3 regions of the Phenylobacterium sp. FG114 genome follow, and region 1 is predicted to be linked to each of the others. Evidence: predicted binding sites of a transcription regulator. Region 1 holds the regulator's gene; each other region holds the start of a gene.
The links. Region 1 encodes LexA, which represses DNA repair genes until DNA is damaged. Its sites were predicted from a motif close to ATGTTCNCNANNTGTTCT; they were not measured.
Positions count from the first base shown of each region.

Region 2: a site for LexA is predicted at 1,557-1,574, ahead of uvrA (excinuclease ABC subunit UvrA). Genes of this name have one in related genera too.
Region 3: a site for LexA is predicted at 3,914-3,931, ahead of recA (recombinase RecA). Genes of this name have one in related genera too.

Region 1 covers NZ_JBMDKU010000004.1:174,965-180,768, reverse strand. Annotated here, with positions in the region: gene ACODSY_RS08430 (hypothetical protein) at 63-284, shown strand; gene ACODSY_RS08425 (hypothetical protein) at 281-484, opposite strand; gene ACODSY_RS08420 (anthranilate synthase component II) at 536-1,126, shown strand; gene trpD (anthranilate phosphoribosyltransferase) at 1,137-2,150, shown strand; gene trpC (indole-3-glycerol phosphate synthase TrpC) at 2,147-2,926, shown strand; gene lexA (transcriptional repressor LexA) at 3,083-3,772, shown strand; gene ACODSY_RS08400 (RNA polymerase sigma factor) at 4,041-4,619, shown strand; gene ACODSY_RS08395 (ankyrin repeat domain-containing protein) at 4,612-5,487, shown strand; gene ACODSY_RS08390 (ASCH domain-containing protein) at 5,500-5,778, opposite strand; gene ACODSY_RS08385 (ComEC/Rec2 family competence protein) at 5,775-5,804, opposite strand, start outside.
Region 2 covers NZ_JBMDKU010000007.1:218,217-224,020, forward strand. Annotated here, with positions in the region: gene uvrA (excinuclease ABC subunit UvrA) at 1-1,472, opposite strand, end outside; gene ACODSY_RS14250 (hypothetical protein) at 1,706-2,086, shown strand; gene ACODSY_RS14255 (hypothetical protein) at 2,083-2,829, shown strand; gene ACODSY_RS14260 (hypothetical protein) at 2,838-3,056, shown strand; gene ACODSY_RS14265 (OPT family oligopeptide transporter) at 3,088-5,067, opposite strand; gene ACODSY_RS14270 (DUF4893 domain-containing protein) at 5,131-5,727, opposite strand; gene ACODSY_RS14275 (hypothetical protein) at 5,754-5,804, opposite strand, start outside.
Region 3 covers NZ_JBMDKU010000013.1:118,370-124,173, forward strand. Annotated here, with positions in the region: gene alaS (alanine--tRNA ligase) at 1-2,515, opposite strand, end outside; gene recA (recombinase RecA) at 2,743-3,825, opposite strand; gene ACODSY_RS20265 (LysR family transcriptional regulator) at 3,980-4,924, opposite strand; gene ACODSY_RS20270 (HlyD family secretion protein) at 5,072-5,804, shown strand, end outside.

The DNA of each region.
Region 1 (5,804 bases):
CAGAGGTTGAGGATATTACGGTCAGTCCCCATATATTTGGCTGAATCATTTCTGGAGGTCAGATGTCCGAGTACGCAACCAAGGCCGCCGATTACCGCGCGAAGGCCGCCTCCGAAGCGCTCGCAGGCGCCGCGGCGTCCTTGGGTCATGTGCGCGCAAAGCACGACCGCGCCGCTCAGGTCTGGACCGATCTCGCCGCGGCGGAAGATGTGCGCGAGGCTCAGCGTCTTCGCCGCCAGGACATGGCGAACGAGCGTCTGTCGGCCGCCGCGCCAAGCGCCTAACCCGGGGCGCCCTGGGCCGTGTGCTCGGTCTGAACCGGGGGCGCCAGCACCATCACCGTCGCGAAGATCACCGACGTCACGGCCAAGGCCGTCGCGGCGACCAGCGCGGGCCACATGGGGTCCCTGCGCACGGGCGTCTTGAGAAGCGTGCGCGCGCGCGCCACTTCCGAAGCGTCGAGGGCCGAATCGTTCATCGACATGCGCCCAGCATCCCGCTTGGCGTGCGCCGCGGCAAAGCCTATGGAACGCCCATGATCCTGGTGATCGATAACTACGACAGCTTCACCTACAACCTCGTCCATTACCTGAACGAGTTGGGGGCGGAGACGGTTGTCCATCGCAACGATGCGATCTCCGTCGAGGACGCGCTGGGCCTGCGCCCCGAAGCCGTGCTGCTGTCGCCCGGGCCGTGTACGCCAAATGAAGCCGGAATCTGCCTCGGTATCATCGGCCATGCGCCGGAATCCCTGCCAGTTCTCGGCGTCTGCCTCGGCCATCAGGCGATCGGACAGGCGTTCGGCGGCGAAGTCGTCCGCGCGCGCGCCCTCATGCATGGGAAGACCAGTCTTATCCATCACACCGATAGGGGTGTCTTCGCAGGACTGAAAAACCCGTTCACGGCGACGCGCTATCATAGCCTTTCCGTGGAAAAGGACGATCTGCCGCAGGTGCTGGAGGTCACGGCCCGGACCGAGGACGGCGAGATCATGGGAATTCAGCATCGGACGCGTCCGATCCACGGCGTGCAGTTCCACCCGGAATCCATCGCCACGGAATGCGGCCACGAACTGCTGGCCAACTTCATGGACCTGGCCGGCGTGAAGCGGCTGGCCCAGGTCTAAGCCCAGCCGCATGTCCGACGCCTTCAAGCCGCTTCTCTCGCGCCTCGCCGACGGCGGCACGCTGTCGGAGGACGACGCCGGCGAATTCTTCGCCGCCTGCCTGCGTGGCGAGCCCACGCCAGCCCAGGTGGGCGCCGCGCTCACCGCCATGCGCATGCGCGGCGAAACCCTGGGCGAGATCACCGCCTGCGCGCGCTCGATGCGCCGCGCCGCGATCCACCTCGAACCGCCCTACCCCACGATCGACGTCTGCGGCACCGGCGGCGACGGCCTGCACACGCTCAACATTTCGACCGCCGTGGGCTTCGTGGCCGCGGGCGGTGGGCTGAAGGTGGCCAAACACGGCAACCGCGCGCTGTCGTCCAAGTCTGGCGGCGCCGACGTGCTGTCGGAGCTGGGCGTGGCCATCGACCCCGGCGCGGAACGCCAGCTCAAGGCGCTGGACGAGGCCAACATCTGCTTCCTCTACGCCCCGGCCCACAACGGCGCGATGCGGCACGTCTCGCCGATCCGCCAGGAGCTGGGCTTCCGCACCATCTTCAACCTGCTCGGCCCGCTGACCAATCCGGCGGGCGCCAGGCGTCAGGTCGTGGGCGTCTTCGCCGAGCGCTGGGTGGCGCCGCTGGCCCAGGTGCTGGGCGCCCTGGGCTCGGAACGGGCCTGGGTGGTCCACGGCGGCGGCATGGACGAGATGTGCACCACGGGCGAGACCAGCGTCGCCGAGTTCCGCGAGGGGCAGGTGCGCCTGTTCACCGTCACCCCCGAGGCCGTCGGCCTGAAGCGCGCGGCGCTGGCCGATCTCACGGGGGGTACGCCCGCCCAGAACGCCGAGGCCTTGCGCAGCCTGCTCAAGGGCCAACCCGGCGCCTATCGCGACATCGTCCTCCTCAACGCCGCTGCGGCCTTCCTGGTGGGCGACCGGGTCGAGACCTTGCGCGAGGGCGTCGAATTGGCCGGCCAGGTCATCGACGACGGCCGCGCCCAGGCTGCGCTGGACAAGCTGGTCCAGATCACCAGCCCATGAGCGACATCCTCGACCGGATCGCCGCCTACAAGCGCGAGGACGTGGCCGTCCGGAAGGCCGCGCGCCCGGCTGTGGCCACCGACGCGGCCTCCCCGCCCCGAGGCTTCCGCGCCGCCCTGGAGCGCGCGCATGCGCCCGGCCGCCTGGCCCTGATCGCCGAGATCAAGAAGGCGTCCCCGTCGAAAGGCCTCATCCGGGCCGACTTCGATCCGCCGGCGCTCGCCCGCGCCTATGAGGCCGGTGGGGCGGCCTGCCTGTCGGTTCTAACCGATGCGCCTAGCTTCCAGGGCGCGGACAGCTTCCTGACCGCCGCCCGCGACGCCGTCTCGCTGCCCTGTATCCGCAAGGACTTCCTGGTCGACGCCTGGCAGGTGGCCGAGAGCCGGGCGCTGGGCGCCGACGCCATCCTGGTGATCCTGGCTATGGTCGACGACGCCCTCGCCGCGGACCTGATGTCCGAGGCCCACCGCCTGGGCATGGACGCCCTCGTCGAGGTGCACGACGAGGCCGAGATGGCCCGGGCCGGCGCGTTGGGCGCCGACCTGGTGGGCGTCAACAATCGCGACCTCCGAACCTTTACGGTCGACTTGGCGATTACTGAAAGGCTGGCTGCCAGCGCGCCCGTTGGCGCGCTGCTGGTGACCGAAAGCGGCCTCTTCAGCGCCGCCGACGCCGCCCGCCTTGAGCGCTCCGGCGCCAAGGCGATGCTCGTCGGCGAGAGCCTTATGCGCCAGGACGACGTGGCGGGCGCCACCCGAGCCCTCCTCGGCGCTTAACGATCCGACTCACCGAGTCGCCGCAACCGTAACCGCCATTCCCTATCGGATTGGATTTGTTCCGTTTTCCGCGCGGCAACCCTGTAACTTGACATTAATGCGGAACACCTGGAGAACATCCACAGACGTTTGTGATTTGTTCTTCGAGGCCCCGCAATGCTCACGCGCAAGCAACATGAACTTCTCATGTTCATTCACGAACGGATCAAGGAAACGGGCGTCTCGCCGTCGTTCGACGAAATGAAGGAAGCTCTGGACCTGGCGTCCAAGTCCGGCATCCACCGGCTGATCACGGCGCTGGAGGAGCGGGGATTCCTGCGCCGGCTGCCCCATCGGGCCCGCGCCCTCGAAGTGGTGAAGCTGCCGCAGCAGGCCACCGCGGCGGCGCCGCCCAAGGGCCGCGCTCCGTTCAAGCCCCAGTTCGTCGAGGCCGGGACGGCTGTCCCCGCCGCCGCCAACGACACCCGCGAGCTGCCGATCCTGGGCCGCATCGCCGCCGGTACGCCCATCGAGGCGATCCAGCAGGAGCGCGACCGGATCCCGGTGCCCGAGACCATCCTGGGCGCGGGGGAACACTTCGTCCTCGAGATCGCCGGCGACTCCATGATCAACGCCGGCATCCTGGACGGCGACTTCGTGGTCATCCGCCGCACCGACAGCGCGGTCTCCGGCGACATCGTCGTGGCCCTGGTCGATGGCGAAGAGGCCACCCTGAAGCGCCTGCGCAAGAAGGGCGCATCCATCGCCCTGGAGGCCGCCAACCCCTCCTACGAAACCCGCATCTTCGGCCCCGACCGCGTCTCGGTGCAGGGCAAGCTGGTCGGCCTCATCCGCCGCTACCACTAGGGAATGGCGCGCCGCCGCGACACGATCGCGGCGGGTGCTGCAGAAAGATCCGACGCGTCCAACCCCGTCCGCGGGGATGCTGCGTAGAGCGTCATGCAAGGCCCAGGAGGCGCGCATGACGACGAAGACGATGATGCTGGCGCTGCGGCGCCCAGCGTACGAGGGGCGCCGGCCCCTGCCATTTCCCGCCGGGGGCGGCTATGTGCCGAATCCGCCAGGCTTGCCTTAGCCTTCGCGCCCGACCGTGCAAACGCTAGGCTTGGCCTTGATGGAGACGGACGCCGGAGACGACGCTGCGCTGCTATGTCGGCACGCCGCCGGCGATCCGCTCGCGTTCGGCCAGCTCTACGACCGGCATGACCGAGCCTGCTTCCGCTTCATCCGCCGCCTGCTGGGCGCCGCGCATGGTGATGCGGCTGAGGACCTCCACCAGGAGACCTGGATCGCGATAGCGAGGAACGCCGGCGCTTTCGATCCCGGCAAGTCGAGCTTCCCCGCATGGCTCTTCACCATCGCGCGCCGCAAGGTGTGGGATCACTTTCGGCGCCAGAAGGTCGCCCTTCTCGCGGCGTTTCGGGAGGATGCGGCCATGAGCGTTTCCGACCCGGGCCAGACGCCCCTGGAGCAGGTCCAGTCGCGCGAACTGGCGCAGGAGATCGTCGCCGCCGTCGACGCGCTGCCGCCCGAACAGCGGGGAGCCTTCATCATGTTCGCCGACGCTGGCCTGTCGCTGGAGGAGATCGCCCAGATCACCGGCGTTGCCGTGGAGACCGCCAAGAGCCGGCTGCGTTACGCCCGCGCGAAACTGCGGCAATCCCTGGCGCGAGAGAGGGCAGCCAATGTCTGACCGCGACGCGCTGGACCCGATCGATAAGGCCTATGGCGAGGCCGAAGCCCTGCTGCACGACGAGGCCGCCCGCGCGGCGCGGCGGGCACGCGTACTGGCCGCGGTGGCCGAGGCGCCGGCAGAACCGCGCACCGCTCCGCCGACACGGCGCGCGTGGCGGTACGGCGGCGCGCTGGCGGCGGCCAGCGTCGCGGGCCTGAGCGTGCTGATCGCCACCCAGATCCGCCCGCCGGTGTCGACCGAGAATCCGGTCCGAGCCGCCCCCACGGTCGTGCGGCCTCCGACGATGCAGCCGCCCACGACGGCGACATCGCACCTCGCGGACATTCAGAAGGCGCCGGAGCGGGTGTCGCGCGCGCCGGAGCCGGCGGTCGACACCCTGCCGGGTCCCGCGGCCGGGAACGTCCCACCGCGGCCCAGCCCGCCACCGCCGCCGCCGCCGCCGCCGCCGAGTCTGGCCCCAGCGCCCCCGCCTCAGGCCCCGCCCGCGCCCCTGCCCAGGGAAGAAGGCCTGTCGGAGGTCGTCGTCACCGGCTCGCGGATCGCGCCGCCGGAGGCCCGCGTCGCGGCCGCCCGGACCGCGACTCCGGACCGGCTGGGCGCGAGGCTCCGCGCGGCCGCCGCACGCGGGCGGACCGCTGAACTCGCCGCGCTCCTCGAGCAGGGCGCACCCGTCGACGCGGCGGACGACGACGGCGACACGGCCTTGTTGAAGGCCGTGCGGAGCCGCCGTCCGGATGCGGTCGCGCTGCTGCGTCGCCATGGCGCCGATGCCGGCCTGCGGAACCACGCGGGCCAGTCCGCGCGGGATCTCGCGGCGTCGATTGGCGACCCCGAGCTCCAGCGTGCGCTCGACCCGGATCGATGAGCCCGCCCCGCTTCAGCCCGGCACGAAGACGAAGTCCACGAGGAACACTCGTTCGCCGCGCCCGTGGCGCGCGGTCTCCAGGAGGGCGGCTAGGGAGGCGAAGCCCCCTTCCCGCGCCGTCGCCTCGGTGACGTCCGCCAAGTCGATCTCCTGCAGCCGGGTGACCTCTATGTGGCCGTCGAGCAAACGGTAGCGCCCGCCGACCTTCACCCGCGGCGTCAGCCAGATGCGCACGCTGGTGGTGATCTCGCCTGAGCGGACGCGCTCGCGGAGCGGCTTGGCGAACATCATCGCGGGTCGTATCCCCAGGTCCAGGG
Region 2 (5,804 bases), on a different contig from region 1:
GACATGTTGAGGTAGTCCAGGCCCACGTTGACCAGGAACCGCAGGCGGTCGTTGATCTCCTTCAGGATCCGCCGGGCGATCTCCATCTGCTTGTCGGTGAGTTGGGCCTCCAGCCCCTCGAACCACTCCTGGGCGTGGCGGATCGACAGGCGCGACGCCTCGCCGATGTGCCGCCCGGCGATCTTCACCGCCAGGGCCTCGGGCTTCAGGCGATACCCTTCGCAGGCCAGGCAGGGCGTCTCGGACTGGTAGCGGCCCAGCTCCTCGCGCACCCACGAGCTGTCGGTCTCGCGCCAGCGGCGTTCCAGGTTCGGGAGCACGCCCTCGAAGGTCTTGTTGACCTCGTATTTGCGGGCGTTGTCGTCGTAGACGAACCGGATCTTCTCGGCGCCCGAGCCGTACAGGATCACGTTCTTGGCCGGGTCGCTAAGCTTCCAGAACGGCTCGTCCATCGAGAAGCCGTAGTGGCGGCTCAACGCCTGCAGCGTCTGGGTGTAGAGCGGCGAGGGCCCCTTGGCCCAGGGCGAGATCGCCCCCTTGTGCAGGCTCTTGTCCTTGTCGGGCACGACCATGTCGGCGTCGAACGCCAGCTTGGCGCCCAGGCCGTCGCACACCGGGCAGGCGCCGTACGGGTTGTTGAACGAGAACAGCCGCGGCTCGACCTCGGTGATCGTGAAGCCGGAGACCGGGCAGGCGAACTTCTCGGAGAACAGCATGCGCCTGGGCTCGTTCTCGGTCGGGTCCTTGTCGGCCCACTCGGCCACGGCGATCCCGTCCGCGAGCTTGAGCGCGGTCTCGAGGCTGTCGGCGTAGCGAGCCTCCTGGCCCGCCTTGGTGACGATCCTGTCCACCACGATGTCGATGTCGTGTTTGAACTTCTTGTCGAGGGCAGGCGCGTCCTCGATCAGCATCAGCTCGCCGTTGATCTTCACGCGCTGAAAGCCCGCCTTCTGCCACTCGGCGAATTCCTTGCGGTACTCGCCCTTGCGGCCGCGCACGACGGGGGCCAGCAGGTTCAGGCGCGTGCCGTCCGGCAGCGCATTCAGCTTGTCGACCATCATGGAGATGGTCTGGCTCTCGATCGGCAGGCCGGTGGCCGGCGAATAGGGCACGCCCACCCGCGCCCACAGCAGGCGCATGTAGTCGTGGATCTCGGTGACCGTGCCGACGGTCGACCGCGGATTGCGGCTGGTGGTCTTCTGCTCGATCGAGATGGCCGGCGACAGGCCCTCGATCAGGTCCACGTCCGGCTTGCTCATCAGCTCCAGGAACTGTCGCGCATAGGCCGACAGGCTCTCGACGTAGCGGCGCTGGCCCTCGGCATAGATCGTGTCGAAGGCGAGCGAGCTCTTGCCGGAGCCGGACAGCCCGGTGATGACGACGAGTTCGCCGCGCGGAATGTCGACGCTCACGTCCTTGAGATTGTGCTCGCGCGCACCGCGCACGCGGATGAGGTTGTGCTGGTCGGCCATACTGTCCCGGAAACACGGAGAGCCCGCGAAAGGGTCCTTTCGCGAGGCCGCCTAATGTAGGTGACGGGACTCAGGGATAACACGGGAACGGACCGCGAACAAAGCGCCTGCGACCATGCGCGCGCGTAGGCTGCTGACACCATGGTGGCAGCAGAGTCTCCGCTCTGTCGGATCGCCAAAAGGCTGTGGCTTGTCGGGGCGCGACCTAAGGTATAAGCTTAACTATGATGCGGATGCTCGCGATCCTGGCGCTCGCGCTCTCCTTGGGAGGGTGCGCGGCCGTGGAGGCGGGCGACGACCGCCCCGGCTATCTGCTGGGAGTGATGCAGACCAAGCCGGTCGAAAAGGTCGGCGACATCCGAGCCGTCGATCGGCGCGTGTTGGGCCTCGGCTGGGGCGCTGGCGGATTCGTCGGCTGGCGCCGCTCGGAGGAGGTCTCTGCCGACCCGGCCCAGTGCCAGTTGATTGTGATCATTCGGTCCACGGTGGAGGCCGCCCAGGCCGCCAGGATTCTCGCTGAACTCGGGGAGCGACCAGCTTGCATCGCCAATTTTTCGGGCGCCTCGCCGCCCTTGCCGTCGCAGCCGCCGCCTTCAGCGGCTGCGCACAGATGACGCGTCATTCCAACACGCTCATCTTCGCGACCAATACGAGCTTCGGCATCACGGCCGGCACGACCGCCTCCAATGTGCCTTCGGTCAGCGTGGGGTACGAGCGTCAGGAGGCGGTGGTCATGCCCCTGGTGGCCAATGTGAAGGCCGACGACAACGGCAATCTGCAGCCTTGCGCCGTGAGCCCCGCGGTGCAGGCCTCCATGACCGCCACGGACCTGCCACCCTGCATCCTGGTCGGCCGGCGCGGGGATAGCCTCGACACCTACTCGGTCCTGGGCAGCTTCGGGGCCAAGTTCAACGGCAGCGGCAACAACGCCACGGCGAGCGGCGGCGTGGCGCAGTATTTCGCGACCGGGTTGGCTGCCCAGATGCTGGCGCTGAAGGGCGGCGCGGCGTTGGTCGCCACCAGCGAGGCCGCCGACAGCGCGGCGGCCACGCCGGCGACCGGGGAACTGGCCGCCTTGCTGGACGACCCCAAGCGCGTCGCCGCGGCGGTGGCGGCGGCCGAACAGTCGACCGCCCTCCGGGGCAAGGTCGTCACCTATCTGGGCGGGCTGCCGGATGCGGAATTCCAGCCGAAGCTCGCCGCGCTCGACGCGGCGGCCGGCGCGCGCGGCAGTATCGTGGCGCGCTGCAACGGCCAGTCCCGCGCCCAGTGTCTGGAGCGCCTCAACGCGGGCCAGGCCATCGACTTCATCGATCCCGGTACGCTGGCCAACGCGCTGGCGGCCATCAGCAAATAGGGTGGGGAATGACCCAGACCTTAGTGAGCTTTCACCCGACGGCCGCCGCGGCCGCCGACCAGGGGCGGCGCCTGCTGCAGCAGGGCTACCGGATCGCGATCGCAGGTCCGGCCGACGACTCGGACCTGCAGGGGACCGGCGCCGAAGCAAGGGACGGCCCTGTCGACGATCGCCCGTTCGTGCTGGTGGCCACCGACGCCGAGCTTGAGACGCGCGAGCCCGCTTAACGGGGTTCCGGCCGTCGCTGCCGCCAAGCGGCTAGGCCCTTCGGCGGGCGGCCCAGGCGTAGAGCCCGCCCGTGACCGCCACATAGCCGACGATCGCCAGCACCGGCGCGGGCGGGAAGCCCTCGGGCACGATGGCCAGCGGCGAGCCGGAGTTTGTCGCCACGATCAGGCCCGACAGCGCGACGTTGAACAGGCTCTCGCCGACAATCAGGCCCGACACCACCAGCACGCCCAGGCGCTTGGCGGCCTCGCCGTCGGGGCGCCGCGCCGCCCGCCTGTCGTAGAGCCAGCCCGCGACGGCGCCGGCCACCACCGGCAGGATCAGCGTGGCCGGCAGGTAGATCGCCATGCCCACGCCCAGCGGCGGCAGGCTGTACTTCTTAGTCCGCCGCAGCAGCTCGTCGACGACGATGAGTCCGACGCCGACCAGCGCGCCGACTCCGATCAGCCCCCAGTCCAGGTCCCCCGAGATCACCCCTTTGGCGATGGTCGAGATCAGGGTCGCCTGCGGCGCGGGCAGGGGATCGTCGGCGATGGCGTTCAGATTGGCGGCGCCCGCGAAGCCGTTCGAACGGTCGAGCAGGTCCAGGATGATTGGGATCATCGCCGATCCCGCGATCACGCCCACCACCAGCGCGGCCTGCTGGCGCCAGGGCGTGGCGTCGACGAGCTGGCCGGTCTTGAGGTCCTGCAGGTTGTCGTTGGCGGCCACGGCCACGGCCAGCAAGGCCCCGGTCACCAGCAGGGCGAAGGCGATGGCCGGCTTGGCGTCGCCCAGCACCATGCCGCCGCAGATAGCCGCCACGATCAGCGACGCCCCGAGGACGGCCAGGATCGCCAGGCCGGACACCGGGCTGTTCGACGAACCGATCAGGCCGGCCATGTAGCCGCAGACCCCGGCGATCGCGAAGCCGATGACCGCGATGTAGGCCAGCGCCGCCAGGGTGAGCGGGATGGCGAGCGGCGCCAGTTCTCCGGTCGCGACGAAGCTGTGGATCAGCAGGCCCATGGGGATCAGGCAGACGGCCGACACGCCCGCCACCACCCCGATCGGGATGTCCTGCTCGGTGCGGTCGAGGCCCGAACCGGCGCCCGCGGCGCGTTGCGCCTGGGCGGCGAGGGCGCTCGAGATGCCGTTCCAGACGGGGGCCGCCAGCTTGGCCAGTGTCCAGATCGCCGAAATGCCGATGGCGCCGGCGCCGATGAACCGGACCTTCGAGGTCCAGATCGCCCCCGCGGCGTCGGCCGCCGAGGCCGCCGCGTCGGGATACATCACGGTCAGGACCGGCACCGCGATCCCCCACGCGATGACCACGCCGGCCAGCATCGCCATCCCCACGGCCACACCCATCAGGTGGCCGGCGCCGAACAGGGCCAGCGACATCGAGGCGCCGAAACCCGTGGCGCCCGCGCCGACCCGGAAATAGGTCGCGACCTCTCCGGCGAAGGCGCGGGTCCCGACCGCCGCCGCGTAAAGCGCCGACCCGGCGGCGCCCAGCACGATGGCCATCAGGCCGCGGCGGCCGTCGGCCTCGGTCTCGGGGTTCTCGCCGCGCACGCCCGAACCCACCTTCAGCACCTCGGCGGCGGCGACGCCTTCGGGGTAGGGCAGGGGCGAGTTGGTCACCAGCGCCCGGCGCAGCGGCACGGTGTACATGACGCCCAGTACGCCCCCGATCGCGCAGAGGCCGAACGTCGACCAGAAGGGAAAACCGTTCCACGCGCCCACGATCACCAGGCCCGGCAGGACGAAGATCACCGAGGCCATGGCCCCCGCGGCCGAGGCCACGGTCTGGACGATGTTGTTCTCCCAGATCGTCGCGTCCTTGAACGCGCGGAGCAGGGCCATGGAGATGATGGCCGCCGGGATCGACGTCGCGATGGTCAACCCCACCTTGAGGCCCAGGTAGACGTTGGCTGCCGTGAACACGAGGCAGATCAGCACGCCCAGGATGACGCCCCGGACCGTCAGCTCTACCCGCTTGGCCGAAGCCGCCGCCTGTTCCGTCACGCAAATGCCCCTGGAGTCGCTGCTGGAGTTAGAGCCCGACCCGGGCCGACGCTCAAGCAACCTCTAGCGCGTGCGGCGCAGCTCCAGGATATCCAGTTTGGACTCGTAGGCCGGCCACGGGAAAGCCACCCGCCAACGCTCGTTTCCCACCCGGCGCACCTCACCGACGAGGTCGCGGTCGGCGTCGGCGCCGTAGCGCGGCGTCCGGGTCTCATCGCCCAGCTCCAGGACGCCCACGAACCGCGCCGCGCGTCGTTCGTCGGGGCAGATCAGGCCCACGGGCCGCTGCGAGCCTGTCGTCTTGCGCAGGATCAGGTCGCCGCCAGGCGTAAGCGTCACCTGGCACTTGAACCAGCCGTACGCGATGTAGGGCAGCATTCCCTCCGTCGCCGCGCCCAGCTTGATTGTCCGGCACTGGTAACGTCCGGGGGTGGGCTGCGGGCGGTTGAGGTCGACGCGGGGGTCGGCCACTGGCCCGAGCCGTCGCAATTCGTCGCCGGCTCCACCGCGAATGGCGTCCGCGCGCCCCGCCTTCCAGGCCTGGTCCAGGCGGGACAACCGCTCGGTATCGGCGCGGGTCGGCTGGCACGTCGTCGCCAGCGCCTGGGCTTGGGACGAAGCGGCGGCGAGGCTCAGCGCGAGCGTCAGGGATTTCAGCATCCTGCGGGCGTCGTCCGGCGCAGGGTTCAGAACCTGCGCTTGAAGGCTAGCTTCGTCGGACCCACCCGGAAACCCTG
Region 3 (5,804 bases), on a different contig from region 1:
GATCGGCCGCGTTGAACCTGCCCTGCGCCGCGCCGGTGACCGCCACCGTCGCCGCCGCCTTGCCGTCGGCCGTGCCGATCAGGACGATGACGCCGTCGGGCAGCTGCTTCTTGAACTCCTCGGCGATGGGCCGCAGGTCCTTGCCGCCCACGCCGTCCATGATGCGGGCGAGGACCTGGACGCCGCCGATCTCCTCGGGACCGGCCGCCGCGCCACCGCCGCCCCCGCCCATGGCGAGCTGGCGCTTGGCCTCGGCCAGTTCCTTCTCGAGCTTGCGGCTCTGCGTCTGCAGCGCCTCGATCCTGGCGGTGACCTCCGCCACGGGCACCTTGAACTGCTCGGCCAGGCCCTTGGCCACCGAGGCCTGCTCCAGCAGCCAGCGTCGGGCCGCCTCCCCGGTCAGGGCCTCGATCCGGCGCACGCCCGCGGCCACGCCCTGTTCGGACACCACCTTGAACAGCGCGATATCGCCCGTGCGCGCCACGTGGGTGCCGCCGCAGAGCTCGACGGAATAGGCGCCCTCTCCGCCCAGGGCATGGCCCAGGGTCAGCACGCGCACCGTGTCGCCGTACTTCTCGCCGAACAGCGCCATGGCGCCGGCTTCGATGGCTTCCTGCGGCCGCATGTTCTTCGTCTCGGCGGCCAGGTTCTGGCGCACGACGGCGTTCACCTCGGCCTCGATCCGATCGATTTCGTCCGGGGTCAGCGGCTGGCCATGGCTGAAGTCGAAGCGGATGCGTTCGCCATCGACCATCTGGCCCTTCTGGGTCACATGCGGCCCGAGCACGTTGCGGAGCGCGGCGTGCAGCAGGTGGGTCGCCGAGTGGTTCGAGCGCGTGGCGGCGCGGCGCTCGGGATCGACCGCGAGGCGCACGCGGGCGCCGGGCGCGAGGGCGCCCTCGAGGATCTCCAGGTCGTGGACGTAGAGGTCGCCGGCCTGCTTCTGGACGTCGGTGACGCGCGCGCGACCGCCGTCCCACTCGACCTCGCCCTGGTCGCCCGCCTGACCGCCGCTTTCGGCGTAGAAGGGCGTCCGGTCAAACAGCGCCTGCAGTTTGGCGCCGGCCTGGGCCGTGTCGACCTCCTGGCCGCCCTCGACCAGCGCCAGCAGCTCGGCCGTCGCCTCGGTGTCGTCGTAGCCGGAGAAGACCGTCGGCCCCAGGCGGTCGCGGATCGCGAACCATTCGGCGGCCGCAGCCACCTGTCCCGAGCCCGTCCAGGCCTCGCGCGCCATCTCGCGCTGCCGCTTCATGGCCGCGTCGAACTCGTCGAGGTTCACGGTCAGGCCCTTGGCGCGAACCGCGTCCTGCGTCAGGTCGAGCGGGAAGCCATAGGTATCGTAGAGGCGGAAGGCGGTCTCGCCCGAGAGCACGGCGCCCTCGGCCAGGCCGGCCGTGGCTTCGTCGAGCAGCGTCATGCCGCGGCCCAGGGTGCGGCGGAACCGCTCCTCCTCCTGGCGCAGCGTCTCGACAATGGCGGGCTCGGCCCGGCGCAGTTCGGGATAGGCCTCGCCCATCTCCTTCACCAGGGTCGGCGCCAGGCGGTGCATCAACGGCTCTTCCGCGCCCAGCAGGTGGGCGTGGCGCATGGCGCGACGCATGATCCGCCGCAGGACATAGCCCCGGCCCTCATTCGACGGCAGCACGCCGTCGGCGATCAGGAAGCTGGACGAGCGCAGGTGGTCGGCGATCACCCGGTGCGACGGCTGGGCGTCGCCCTCGGCCTTCACGCCGGTCGCGGATTCACTGGCCGCGATCAGGGTGCGGAACAGGTCGACGTCATAGTTGTCGTGCACGCCTTGCAGCACGGCCGCGACCCGCTCGAGCCCCATGCCCGTGTCGATCGAGGGCTTGGGAAGCGGATTGCGCGCGCCGTCGGCGAACTGCTCGAACTGCATGAAGACCAGGTTCCAGATCTCCACGAACCGGTCGCCGTCCTCATCCGGGCTGCCAGGGGGGCCGCCGAAGATGTGGTCGCCGTGATCGTAGAAGATCTCGGAGCAGGGTCCGCAGGGCCCCGTGTCGCCCATGGACCAGAAGTTGTCGTTGGTCGCGATGCGGATGATCTTGTGGTCGGACAGTCCCGCGATCTTCTTCCACAGGCCGTGGGCCTCGTCGTCGGTGTGGTAGACCGTGACGGTGAGCTTCTCCGCCGGGATGCCGAACTCCTTGGTCAGCAGGTCCCAGGCGTGGGTGATCGCGCGTTCCTTGAAGTAGTCGCCGAACGAGAAATTGCCCAGCATCTCGAAGAACGTGTGGTGGCGCGCGGTGTAGCCGACGTTGTCGAGGTCGTTGTGCTTGCCGCCAGCGCGGACGCACTTCTGCGAGCTGGCGGCTCGGGGCCACGGCGAGGCCTCAGCCCCCGTGAAGTAGTTCTTGAACGGCACCATCCCGGCGTTGACGAACAGGAGCGTCGGATCATTCTGCGGCACCAGCGGAGCCGACGGAACGGCGGCGTGCTCGTTCCGCTGGAAGAAGTCCAGGAAGTGGGTCCGGATCTCGTTCAGGCTCGGCATCGGATCAATTCATCACGCAGTTGGACAGGTTCCCCACCCCCCAGGTGGGAACCGTCGACCCTTTACGAAACCTCGGCCCGGCTTCCAAACGGAAAGGACGCCCGGGGGGCGGCCCCGGGCGTCCAGCCTCTAAAGGATCGCCGGCGGCCACGCTGTGGGTGGCTCGTCGGGACGGACCCGGTTCTGGCGGAGAAGGTCCGCCCCGGGCGTGAGCCGCTCAGGCGCCCCTAGAGGGAGCCGTCCTCCTCGTCGCCCTCGCCTTCGGCGGGACCCACCAGGAGCTGTTCCTCGACCGCGTCCTTGGCGCCGCGGACCTGCTTCTCGATCTGACCGGCGATGTCCGGGTTCTGCTTCAGGAATTCACGGACATTGTCGCGGCCCTGGCCAATGCGCTGGCTGTTCCAGGAGAACCAGGAGCCCGACTTGTCGATCACCCCCGCCTTCACGCCCAGGTCGATGATCTCGCCCAGCTTGGAGATGCCCTCGCCGTACATGATGTCGAACTCGACCTCGCGGAACGGCGGGGCCACCTTGTTCTTCACCACCTTCACGCGAACGTTGTTGCCGACGATCTCGTCGCGCTGCTTCACCGAGCCGGTGCGGCGGATGTCGAGACGCACCGAAGCGTAGAACTTCAGCGCATTGCCGCCCGTGGTCGTCTCGGGCGAGCCGTACATCACGCCGATCTTCATGCGGATCTGGTTGATGAAGATCACCAGGGTCTTGGCCTTGGAGATCGAGGCGGTCAGCTTGCGCAGCGCCTGGCTCATCAGGCGGGCCTGGAGGCCGGGCAGGCTGTCGCCCATCTCGCCCTCGATCTCGGCGCGCGGCGTCAGGGCGGCCACCGAGTCGATCACGATCACGTCCACCGCATTCGAGCGCACCAGGGTGTCGGTGATCTCCAGCGCCTGCTCGCCCGTGTCAGGCTGGGCGACCAGAAGGTCGTCCAGGTTCACGCCCAGCTTGTGGGCGTAGCCGGGATCGAGCGCATGCTCGGCGTCAACGAAGGCCGCGGTTCCGCCCGCCTTCTGAACCTCGGCGACCACGTGCAGGGCGAGCGTCGTCTTGCCCGACGATTCCGGCCCGTAGACCTCCACGATCCGCCCCTTGGGCAGACCGCCGATGCCCAGCGCCAGGTCGAGGCCGAGCGAGCCGGTCGAGTAGGACTCGATCTCGACCTTGCCCTTTTCGCCGAGGCGCATGACCGAGCCCTTGCCAAAGGCCCGGTCGATCTGTGTCAGCGCCGCTTCCAGAGCGCGCTGCTTTTCACCGTCTTCTTTTCCCACGAGCCTCAACGCCGATTGCGACATGAACGAGCCCTTCTATCCCACGATTCCGCCAGAGGACGGGTCCAACCACCGGACTCATCCGATGACTTAGGCGTACCGCTTTCGTTCCGGGTTCGCAATACGTTCTTTTTCGATGCGCGTCCGCATTTGACGTAGATCCACCGGCCGCGCCGCCTCAGAGTTCGCCGGCCACCTCCAGCATGAGGTTGCGGAACCAGGCGACGTGGGGTTCCTGCAGACGATCCCGGCGGAACAGCACGCCGATCTGCACGGGCGGCGACTCGTAGGGCGGCGGGATCAGCTTGAGCAGGCCCGCCGCCGCCCAGGCCGCGGCCAGGCGGCGGGGGACCAGCGCCGCCATTTCGGAGCGGCTGGCGACGGCGAGCGCGGTCGAGGTGTCGGGCACCGTGACGGCGACGCGGCGGTCCAGGCCCGCCTCGGCCAGCGCCCGCCCGAAGGCGCCCTCGTCTTCCCAGCTGGCGCGGGAAACCAGGCCCCGCGCGGCCGCCTCCTCCACCGCCGCCTGCCGCGCGATGGCGATGTGGGCGGTGGCGGCGAGGTCGGCCAGGGTCACGCGCTTCAGTTGGGCCAGCGGCGCGCGAGGGCTCACCGCCCAGGCCAGGTCCTCGACCACCAGCGGATCGAAGCCGAAGCGGTCCGGGGCGGAGATGACGCCGGCCACCGCGAAGTCGGCGCTGCGGGTGTCGAGGAGGTCGAGCAGCCCGCCGGCATAGCCGGTGACCACGAGTTCGGCGCGGGGCGCGAGCTCGGCCAACCGGCCCACCAGCAGCGGAGCCAGCACCGCTGCGCCATAAGCCCCGGCGACGAGGTTGAACCGTCGCTGGCTCACCGCGGGATCGAACCCCGTCGGCGTCAGCGCGGCCTGAAGCTGGGCCAGCGGGCCATGCACGGCCTCCGCCAGCTCGAGGGCGCGCGGCGTCGGGCGCATGCCGGATGGACCCCGGATGAACAGCTCGTCGTTGAGCATGTGCCGAAGCCGGTTCAGCGCGTGGCTGACGGCGGACTGCGACAGGTTCAGCCGCAGGCCGGCGCGTGTGACACTGCGTTCCTCGAGCAGGGCGTCGAAGATGCGCAGCAGGTTCAGATCAGGGGCCGACATGCATTTGATTCATATTGTGCGTGACAACATACCATTTTGCTCATTGCCAGGCGCTCACTATCTGAGCCGCAGACGACGGGAGCCCCCACGGCCGCGGGCCGCGCGCTTCCCGCCCAATCTGGACATCGACACCTAGGGGCCCGGGACGTGAGCGACCCAACGGCGAACGCCGCGCATGATTTGAAACCCGCCAGGCCGTCGGGCCTGCGCCGCTGGCGCTGGCCGCTGATCCTGGGCGGCCCGGCCATCATCCTGGCGATCGTGGCCTATTTCGTCCTGACAGGCGGGCGCACCGAGTCCACCGACAACGCCTATGTGCAGATCGCCAAGACCGCGGTGGCGCCGTCCATCGCCGGGCGGGTGGTCGAGATCTACGTCCACGAGAACCAGGCGGTGAAGAAGGGCCAGGTGCTCTTCCGCCTCGACCCGCGCGACGTCCAGGCGAACCTGTCGGCGGCCCAGGCCGAGGTGGCGGTGGCCGAGCTGAACGTCAGCCAGCAGCGCGCCGCCTATCAGCGCGAGAGCGCCAATGTGGCCGCCGCACAGGAGAGCGTGAGCTACACCGCCCGCGAGGCCCAGCGGCAGCGCGAGCTGGCCGCGGCCGGCGTCGCCTCTCGCCAGCAGGTGGACCAGGCCGTTCACGCCGCCAGCCAGGCGCGGGACCAGCTCAAGGCCGCCAGGGAACAGCAGGCCGTGGCCCTGGCCGCCCTGGGCGGCGACCCGAACATCGGCGCCCGCGCGCCGGCCGTGCAGCAGGCCCGCGCCCAGCTGGAGCGCGCCCGGCTGGACGTGTCCTACACCACCGTGGTCGCTCCGGCGGACGGCGTCGTGGCGCGGGTGGACCAGATGCCGGTCGGCGTCCGGCTCAACGCCTCGCAGA